Regions from separate parts of the Staphylococcus sp. IVB6214 genome, predicted to be linked through region 1. Evidence: riboswitches for the same ligand, from Rfam matches in the RefSeq annotation. Region 1 holds a riboswitch; the other holds the start of a gene.

Region 1 (5,208 bases):
AATTCAATATCTGACTTCAAATGGCTTGTTGCAGTAGCGGTTAAACCTAATACAGGAATATGTTGGTATAAGTCTGTAACTTGATTAATTAACGCATAATGCGGTCGAAAATCAAACCCCCATTCAGATAAACAGTGTACTTCATCAAGAACGATTAGCCCTAATGTCAAGTTTCTTATACGATTCAAATGATGTGGTTGTAAGATGAATTCTGGACTTACAAATATAAAAAGTGCACTGTCCAGCTGTTGAAATGCCAGTTGGCGTTCACTTTGTGACATGCCAGAGTGAATGGAGACAACCCGTCGTTCGCCATTCATTTTCATCTGCATAACTTGATCATCCATCAGTGAAATAAGTGGAGAAATAATAAGTGTAGGTTGTTGTTTAATGTATGTGGGCAACTGATAACATAAGCTTTTACCACTTCCGGTTGGTAGAATACCTAAAGTATTTTCCCCATTTAGAACACTTTGAATCAACTCTTCCTGCCCTTGCCTGAACTGTGAGAAACCAAAGTACTGCTGTAACGCTGTTTTAAGCATGTAATACTCCTTTCGCAAAACCAATAATCGCCAACTTGATTTCAAAATAACTAAGATATTCAAAATGTGCTTTATAAAATCGGAGTTTTTGAAAAGGTTGTTGTGCGTAAAAAGCTAAAAAACTGTGAAAATCTTGCGTTAAATAATCATGATAATTCGTCAAATGATGTCGCATAAATAGGTCTAGAATATGATCATGGATTGTATTTTCAGTAAGCTGTGTTTGCTGTGCGACTTCAGAAACAGATAACCCTTGAAGTAAAAGAGACTTTGTCCGGAATAACGTGTAACTCAGTTGCTCAGTTGCTAGACATTGATGCAGTATTGGATAGGTTTCCTTTTCAGAAAGCAACTGATAAATAGTCAACAAATCTATGTAATGCGTGATAAACAATTGATCATCATCCATCTGATGGAGCTGTCCAACTTGCTTCATTGTATACATTGTTTCGTCATACCCGGTTAAAAAATAATGTGCGATACTTCCTGAATGTTCGGCATTCAATGTTTTGAACAGCATGAATATTTCTTGTTTTACATGTGTGTTAAGTTGTTGATTTTGAATCATTGTATAAATACCACGTACTCGTTGATGCGTTTCAGTATGAGATGTTAGTGGTGCAAACTTCATATTACCGTGTTGTGCATGTGACAATGTTTGAATCAGAAGTTGCAATGTAACAAAAGAATGTTGTAACATAAAGTATGTTGCAGTTGATGAGATAGGTAGCGTGATTTCTTCGTTCGTAGATGCCGTTACAATATTCTCATAATCATCAAATGATAAGTTAGGGACACACCCATAAAGACTCATTAGATTTAGAGATGTCGCATCAAAAAAGGTTTGATGCGTCTTTTTACCTATGATAATATTATATATGCTTTTTTGATTTTTGTTGGGGCTTGCGTGTTGATATATATAAGCAATGATTGATTTCATGTTGAACACCTCAATAATAAAACGTATATATTGAAAATTTAAGAAATCCAAACTACAATGAAATTATAATGTTAGTCTGGCACTTTGAAAAGGGAGGCGAAAATTTTGGCTAAGTATACGATTGTTGATATGGATACTTGTATCGCATGCGGTGCTTGTGGTGCAGCTGCCCCGGATATCTATGACTATGATGATGAAGGAATCGCTTATGTTATTTTAGATGATAACCAAGGCACAACGCCGGTACCAGAAGAACTGTATGAAGATTTAGAGGACGCTTTTGAAGGCTGCCCTACTGACTCTATCAAAGTTGAAGAAGAAACTTTTGATGGCGATGCATTAAAATTCGAATAATATAATTTATGCGTATTGTACACTACATTGCGCTAAATTTAAATAGATAAGCAAACAAAAAGCGGTGCACAATCACACCGCTTTTTGTTTGCTTATTTTATATTTTAAGGACGTGTTTTAGTCTTTTATATAATAAGATGAATAACAATGAGACGACAAACCCTTTTATAATATTAAAAGGTATGATACCTGCTGTGATAATGATTTTTAGATTTGTCGCAATATCTGCTAAATTCATAATCATGCCATACAAAGGCAAGAGTACAAAATAATTCATAATACTAAGTACGATTGTCATGATCAACGTACCTGCTGCCAGACCTATCAGCATGCCACGTGTAGATGGCTTGTAGCGATAAATACCATAAGCAGTGAGTAGCAAACTACTACCAGCAATAAAGTTCGCAACCGGTCCAACTGGATCAGCAAGATAGAAAAAGAAGTTCAATAAGTTTTTAATGAATTCAACGAGTATTCCTGCAATAGGTCCTAATGTAAATGTTGCAAGTAACGCTGGAACATCACTAAAGTCAAGTGTTAAATAAGGTGGTAAAAAAGGTAATGGAAATTTGATGAACATAAGGATCACCGAAATCCCACTTAAAATACCGACAATAATCAATTGTCTTGTTTGTTTCGATTGTTGCATGATTAAAATGTCTCCTTTTCTGACTTTCATCTTTCACGAATAGGAGGCATTTGCGCAACACAAAGAAACCTCCATCTTCTCCCATCCAGACTGTTACTGTCGGCTCTAGACTTCCACTAGATCAGCCATAAATAAAAATTTATGGGTCGCAGGCTTAAAAATTACTGCCGGTAGGGAATTGCACCCAACCCCGAAGATGAAATAATCAATTATTTTATTTATCATAAGTTTAACGAATCACATCAATAAATACAATATAGATGTTTGGCTAAGTCGTCACTAAAAAGGTAGCAAGTGACAAAAAACGCTCTTCTTATCGTTGTTCGAAAACGAAATAAGAAGAACGTTCTGTTTTGAATTATTCATTTATATGCTTAGGTAGTTGAATGGTAAAGGTTGTGCCTTTATCTACTTCACTTGTCACAGTGATTTTACCGTGATGAGCTTCCATAATCATTCGTGTAATAAAGAGGCCAAGACCTGTTCCTTCTTTCCCTCTTTTACGAGCAGCATCTACTTTATAGAAACGCTCAAACACCTTTTCTAAGTGTTCAGGAGAAATACCTACACCCGTATCTTTGACAGTTAAAATTTGATGAGTGTCAGTTTCTTCAGCTTGAATTGAAATAGTATCTCCTGGTCTCGTATAACGAGATGCATTATCCACAAGATTTGTCAGTACTTGTTCCATACGATCAAAATCATAATCCCATAGATCATTCATGATGCCATCTGTTTGGAAGTCTAATGTCAATGCCAGTTCATTGGCTTGTTGGCGATATTTCATCGACATTTTATGGATTAATTCCGACATCGGACGTACTTCTTTTGTGATGTTAATACCGTCTGCATCAATCTTTGCAACGTCTAGTAGCTCATTGACCAATCGACTTAAGCGTTTCGTTTCATCTAGAACAATGAGTAGAAATTCATGAATGTCTTCTGGTTCTGTCACGATTCCGTCTACAATGGATTCAGTATACCCTTGTAATAGTGAAATCGGTGTACGTAGTTCATGAGAAACACTAGCTATGAAATCTTTCTTCATTTGCTCCATGTGATGCTCTCGTGTCATATCTCTAATAATAACAACAAGGCCGCTTTCTTTATTAGATTGAATTTGATCGATATAACTCATGACCACAGCGTAATGTTTTTGATTAATTTCATATTCACGATATTCTGTTGTTTTGCTTTCAAAGGTATCGTTTATTTGCGTATCAAATAATACTTTGTGATCTAGATTCATATCGAGCATCATTTTGTGTGCCAAATGATTCGATAAGATAATATGTCGTTTATGATTAATGCCTAAAACACCTTGTGCCATAGAGTTAATCAATGTATCTCTAATATTTTTAGAACTGGTAATGTCATCAATATGATTTTGGATATTGTGACTCATCTGGTTAAATGCACTCGCAAGTTCACCAATCTCATCTTTTGTTTGGACATGTACTTGTTTGTCGTACCGCCCTTTTGCAACTTCCAGTGCTTGTTCTTTAAATTGACGCAGTGGATTTGTGATCCGAGTCGATAAAAAGAATGCGAAAATGGTCGTAATAATTAAGAAGATGACTGCAGTGATTAAAATAATAATTGCAATCACGTTATTCGTATCGGAAATACTTCTCAAATCCTCGTATATATAGATGACAGACTTATGACCTTCTTTATCTAACGTTGGATAGCCAAGCAGTAAATATGATTTCTTTTGTCCATCAAGCTTGATCGTTACATGTTTTATGACCTTTTTTTGCGTGAGTTTTATATTATTGAGATCTACATCTTTGTTAATAAACTTTAGCATCTCTTTTTTCTCTGGATGCTTCGATATGGCATTGTTTTTCTCTGGTAAGATGATGACGCCCTTACTACCTTCTAACAGCATCTCACTATGGTTAATCGCCATTTGACGATTCTCACTTTTTTCTATGATGGCACTAATACTTTCTGCGTTATTGTATAAAGATTGTTCTGTATTTTGCGTGAAGTAATATTGAATAAATGTAATCAGTGCTGCACTTAATAAAATTAAAACTGTCGTTACTATTAATATAATAGTTAACCACAGTTTTATTACGACGCTATTTAGTCGTTTCATCCGGTTGTGTAACCTCAAATTTATAACCTACGCCCCAAACAGTTTGAATCATAGATGCAGCTTCAGTTGAAACACGATTTAATTTTTCACGCAAACGCTTAACATGTGTATCGACCGTACGTAAATCACCATAGAATTCGTAGTGCCATACTTCTTTCAATAGCTGTTCTCGATCAAACACTTTATTTGGTGTTTTTGCAAGGAATATCAACAACTCATATTCCTTTGGTGTAAGGTTAACAGGTGTGCCATCTGCTAAAACCTTATGCGCATCATTATCAATTGTCAGATGCTCAAACTCAATCATATCACGAGCGTGTGGTTCGTTCTGTTCTGCAGTTGCAGATTGTGTACGACGAAGTAATGCTTTTAGACGCAGAACAACTTCACGTGGTGAGAATGGTTTGACAATGTAATCATCTGCCCCAGATTCAAACCCTTCAACACGGTTGTTCTCTTCACCTTTTGCTGTCAACATAATGATTGGCGTATCTTTTGTCTCACGAAGACGCGTTGCGACTTCTAGGCCATCCATTTCTGGCAACATTAAGTCTAACAAGATACACGCATAATCATATTTTGTTGCTAGTTCAAAGGCTTCACGACCATCGCTCGC
Region 2 (5,208 bases), 320 kb from region 1:
TCCTAACACACCTTGTTCGTGTGCAATGAGTGGAAAAACATGACCCGGTCGACTAAATGTTGCCGCTGATGATTGATCAGCAATTAATGCACGTGCAGTCTGTGTACGTTCAAATGCACTGATACCCGTTGTAGAATTGACATGATCAATGCTAACCGTAAAGGCGGTAGAATGTGGATCTGTATTATTTTGAACCATTGCATCAATCCCTACTTGTTCTGCAATTGTCCGATCGATTGGACAACAAATAAGTCCCCGTCCATAGCGAGCCATAAAGTTAATCGTGTCATCATGCATCCATTCCGTAATGGCTAGTAGATCTCCTTCATTCTCTCTATCCTGATCATCACAAACAATGATTGATTTACCATTTTTCAAAGCAATTAATGCGTCTTCTATTTTATCAAAATGCATATTAACCCTCCTTGAATACAATACGATTCTAAAAACCTGCTTTTAATAAATGATCTAAAGAAACACCATCATTTTGTCGCGTAATATTTTCTACATATTTGAACAGCATATCTGTTTCTAAATGTACAGGGTCTCCTTGTCTTTTCGTCGATAAGATCGTTGCTTTACGTGTTTCAGGAATTAAGTGAATATCAAAACTTGTCGCTTCTTTCTTGAAAACTGTTAAACTCACACCGTCCACAGCGATTGACCCTTGTGGAATCATTTGTTTAAGGATGTGATGCGGTGCTTTGATTGTATAGATCCATTCATTTTGAGACTGCTTAATATTAAGAATGACGCCTTTATCATCAACATGTCCTTGCACAAAGTGACCACCTAACCTACCAGTGGCAAGCAGTGCACGTTCCAGATTGACGGGTTGACCGGTAGACAGTTCAGCTAAATATGTTTTGTTTTCTGTTCCCATGATGACCTGCACAGTAAACGTAGATGAATCAAATCTCACAACTGTTAAACATGTGCCATTCACACTAATAGAATCACCAATATTCATATCGCTTAATATCTTCTCACATTGAATCGTTAATTCAGTCGTAGGGTTTTGTTTTTTTATTGATTGAATAGTGCCAACTTCTTCTACGATACCTGTGAACATGACATCACTTCCTTTTCATTTGTAATTTGATGTCAGTATCTATCATTTCAGAGTGGACAATTTCAAAATTTGTAAGTTGGTCAAGTGGCGTTACACCATCTGTTTGAAAATATTGATATTTCCCTTGACCACCTATTATTTTCGGGGCTAAATAAAGGATGAAGGTTGAAATAAATTCGAAAGTTAAAAATTGTGAAGTTAATTTTGGTCCAGCTTCTACAAGAACACGACCAAAACCTTTTCTATATAAATCGTGTAAAACAGTTTTTACATCTGTTGATGATAGATGTACGACGTGTACATGGTCTAATGGCGACACCAATGACTCATTGTCAGTATATATGTATACTGGCGCTAGTTGATCATGAAACATTGCTGCATGCCAATCGATATGACCTGAACGTGTCATAACGATACGCGCTGGATGACGTCCTTCTGGCAATCGTACAGTAAGGCTTGGATCATCCGCTTCTAGTGTACCGTTACCTGTAATAATGGCGTCATGCGTATGTCTCAGTTGAAACACATCACTTTTGACAGCTTTTGACGTAATCCACTGACTTTGTTGATGATCAGTTGCCTGCTTACCATCTAAACTCGCACTTACCTTTACAGTCACGATTGGTACTTCAGTCGTTTTGGATGCAAAAAATGATGCATATAACTTATCTGCACGTGGGTGTGGCGTATATTGAACGTCAATACCCTTCTCTGCCATCATCTCATGTCCCGTTGCGGGTAGCGTGATATCTCTTGCAGCGTATACAACTCTACGAATACCCGTTTCAATAATCTTTGCGGCACATGGCGGTGTTGCACCATAATGCGAACAAGGTTCTAAAGAGACGTATATTGTTGCGCCTGCTACATTTTGAGCACCTGCCATATCAATCGCTTGAATTTCAGCATGTTTGTCGCCCTTTTTAAGATGTGCACCTATCCCTATGATTCTGCCATCTTTGACAATCACTGCACCAACGGGTGGATTGACACCAGTTTGTCCTTCTACCATCTCAGCTAAACGAATCGCATATTCTAAATAATATTCCATTGTCATCACCTCAAATCAATAAACAAAAAACCACTCGAAAATTTTTAGATTCGAGTGGTCGGTTTTATACTTATTCTGTATATCAAAATACAGAGATAAATTCAGTAAATTTGCCATCACAAAATAAGCAGTAGCTTCATGTTGTAAAAACACAAACTATGCATGTCATGGTCTACTGATCATTCTTCCTCCCATCCAGACTTTTACTGTCGGCTCTAGATTCTCACTAGATCAGCCATAGAGCACAAATCAATGTTCTCTACGGGTCGCAGGCTTAATTTACTGCCGGTTGGGATTTCCACCCAGCCCCGAAAGAATATCATAATGAAATTGTTTGAGATTCAAGATACGACACAGCCGTTGTTCAATGACAACAACTGTTCGATTTTAGCTTAACGCATTTTAACAATATTGACAATTAATTTGCAAGCGTTATTTTGTTGAATTATTTTATGATTTCATAACAATTAAATCACAGTTCTAACAAATTCAATCATATTGCCAAATTAATATTGTTGCCATAAGATATATTCAGAAATGATACCTATTCAATATCATATGATTTAGTCAGTTGCATATAGAGTTGTGCCACGCTATTCACAGCTTGCTGAACAATCATTGTGACACCATTACGTTCAAAATTAACACCATTCGTCATCTGACCAAATGCACGTAAGTTCGATAAGGTTCCATAACGTGGGCTTATGACTTCGTTACTTTCTGGTACGATTTGAATACCACCAATCGGATGTGCTTGAACAATTTGTTTATTTGCCATATTTAATAATAAACCATCTGACGCATCTAACTGACTCAACTTTTTCTTAGGTCCTGTTGCATTTATGATGACATCTACTGTCATATCTTGTTGGTTTGATTCAAATTCCAATTGGTAATGACCATTCAAACGTGCTACTTTTTCAAGCCCTGCGTATACTTCTAATTGACTACTTTCAATCGCATCAATAATAAATTGTGCGGTATCTCTTGGCATCGGATTCATATTCTCTTTGAAATATTGATAATAACGTTCGAGAAATAATTGCTGGTCATCATACGTTAAACTATTCCATATCCAGTTCATATTATCTTTAAGTTCCATTAGAAAACTTTGTAGCAATCCCAATGATTCCGGATGCGCCAAATCATATTGCAAATCCCTTACAACATTTCCTGTTCGTCGATGAATTAAAGTTTTAAACGGTATGTTTAAAGCATCGCATTCTTTTTTGAACAGTGCTTTCAGAATACTCAATGGGATAGTCCCCATATGATTTTGTTTAATCTCATCGAAAGTTTCTCTCGTCATATACTGCAAAGTTACTGTGATCATCTCACCACGTACACTTGGTAATTGCCCGCCTCGACTTGCCAAAACAAGTGTTTGATCGTGATGCTTCAATACATAACGTATTACGTCTAAACTAGCCAAACCAGTACCAATGACAGCTATTTTGTCTCGCTCGCTAACATCATCTAATGCTCGATTTGCTGGATATGGTTCATAGATATACTTCGGACTTCCCTTCAAGTCATATGGATCATTGTATGAGAATGTCCCTGTTGATAGAAAAACATAATCATAAACAGCACTGCGGCTATCATGTTCATCAGTCTGTACAATTATTTTTTTCACTGAAATTTCTTTCTCTTCTTCAACCACACCTATCTGTGTCACTTCATGTGGAATGACATGAATATTGTCATAACGCTTCACGTATTGATCAAGATAACTTTTCATATAGTGCCCGAATACATAACGCGGCAAATATTCAGCATCCCCATAATCAAAATCATCTTGCGACGTATACCACTCTCGAAATTCTTTTATATTATCAAGGTTTAAAGACAACATGTCGACTGGGACATTAATCAGTAAATCTTCACTATCATTTTGAAAAGGTTCTCCTTGCCCCATGTTCTTTTTATTGTCGTAAATATCCACTTGTAAATGTTCAAACATCTTATGCTTTACTAGCTGTCTTAATACACTGACACCTGCAGTCCCCATTCCAACTATTGCTACTTTCATTATTATCACCTTCATTATTTCATTTCATCATGTTATACCCTATTTTACGTCAAATTGTACATCATTAGGTGAATAGTATTTCTCTCCATTTTGACAACAAATATCTCATGTTATACTGGAGAAAGATTTGGGAGTGAGACAATGATATCTTTGTTAAAATTATTTTCTATATCACGTCCACCTATTTATTATACAGAACAATAAAAATGCGAGGTGTTCTCATGTTAAAATTTTTATTTAAAGTTTTGATTTCAACGGCTATCTTGTTTTTTACACTTGGACGTAAAAACAAAGCGCAATAAAGCTTCTATCGCTTTATTGCGCTTTGTTACTATTAATAGTTATGACCGTCCTTATGTTTTGAATCATCTTTGTAGACATACCAGTTAAAGTATTTACCTTCTGTCTTCAAATCTTTATAGAAATCAGCAATAATGGTCGCATTACTCTTTGCCCAGTTAATATCTGTCGCATACTGATGTTCACCCGGATCTTTTGGATTCCATCTCATACTGTACAAAGTATTTTGATCTTCATGAGATAAGTAATGGTCGTGAATAAACTTCGCTCCACCATCAATCGCTTTTTCAGGTGTATCCCATCCTTGCTTCTTCGCATATTCAGCACCTGTTTTAATCGGATCTTCATCCAATGCACCGACACCGTAGAAGTTGTAATACTTCTTACCATCAATCTCAACACCATTTGATAACTCGGATACAACTGAACCCGTTTCTAAGAGCGCATGTGAAATCAAGTAAATCTCATTCACATGTTGTTTTTTTGCTGCTTTGATGAAGTCATCAGTATGATTTAAAAGGGTCGGATGTTCATATAGCATGCGCTTGATTCTGTTTTTATCAATCCCTTGATACTTGGATAGATCTAAAAATTGATACTTTTGGCGTTTATCATCCATGAATACAGAACTATCCATTGCTTCTTTGATTTCAGCGTCTGACGCATCTCGCCAGTTCGTATTATCTTTATTTGAAACTTGTTGACTTGTATAATTGTTAATCTGTTTTTTTGCGGCTGCTTCCAATGTTACAT

What was found. A riboswitch is a leader RNA that binds a small molecule or an ion and turns the genes downstream of it on or off. The one in region 1 is predicted to bind FMN.
Region 2: it holds a riboswitch for FMN, as region 1 does, so the genes downstream of both, ribD (bifunctional diaminohydroxyphosphoribosylaminopyrimidine deaminase/5-amino-6-(5-phosphoribosylamino)uracil reductase RibD) here and MUA51_RS05355 (ECF transporter S component) in region 1, are expected to answer to the same signal.

The regions. Positions count from the first base shown of each region.
Region 1 covers NZ_CP094723.1:1,107,923-1,113,130, forward strand. The annotation lists gene MUA51_RS05340 (RecQ family ATP-dependent DNA helicase) at 1-545, opposite strand, end outside; gene MUA51_RS05345 (helix-turn-helix domain-containing protein) at 538-1,485, opposite strand; gene MUA51_RS05350 (ferredoxin) at 1,591-1,839, shown strand; gene MUA51_RS05355 (ECF transporter S component) at 1,937-2,488, opposite strand; FMN riboswitch at 2,558-2,690, opposite strand; gene MUA51_RS05360 (ATP-binding protein) at 2,847-4,592, opposite strand; gene MUA51_RS05365 (response regulator) at 4,576-5,208, opposite strand, start outside.
Region 2 covers NZ_CP094723.1:1,423,179-1,428,386, forward strand. The annotation lists gene ribA (GTP cyclohydrolase II) at 1-414, opposite strand, end outside; gene MUA51_RS06850 (riboflavin synthase) at 443-1,072, opposite strand; gene ribD (bifunctional diaminohydroxyphosphoribosylaminopyrimidine deaminase/5-amino-6-(5-phosphoribosylamino)uracil reductase RibD) at 1,077-2,123, opposite strand; FMN riboswitch at 2,303-2,443, opposite strand; gene MUA51_RS06860 (FAD/NAD(P)-binding protein) at 2,668-4,155, opposite strand; gene sagB (peptidoglycan release complex glucosaminidase SagB) at 4,490-5,208, opposite strand, start outside.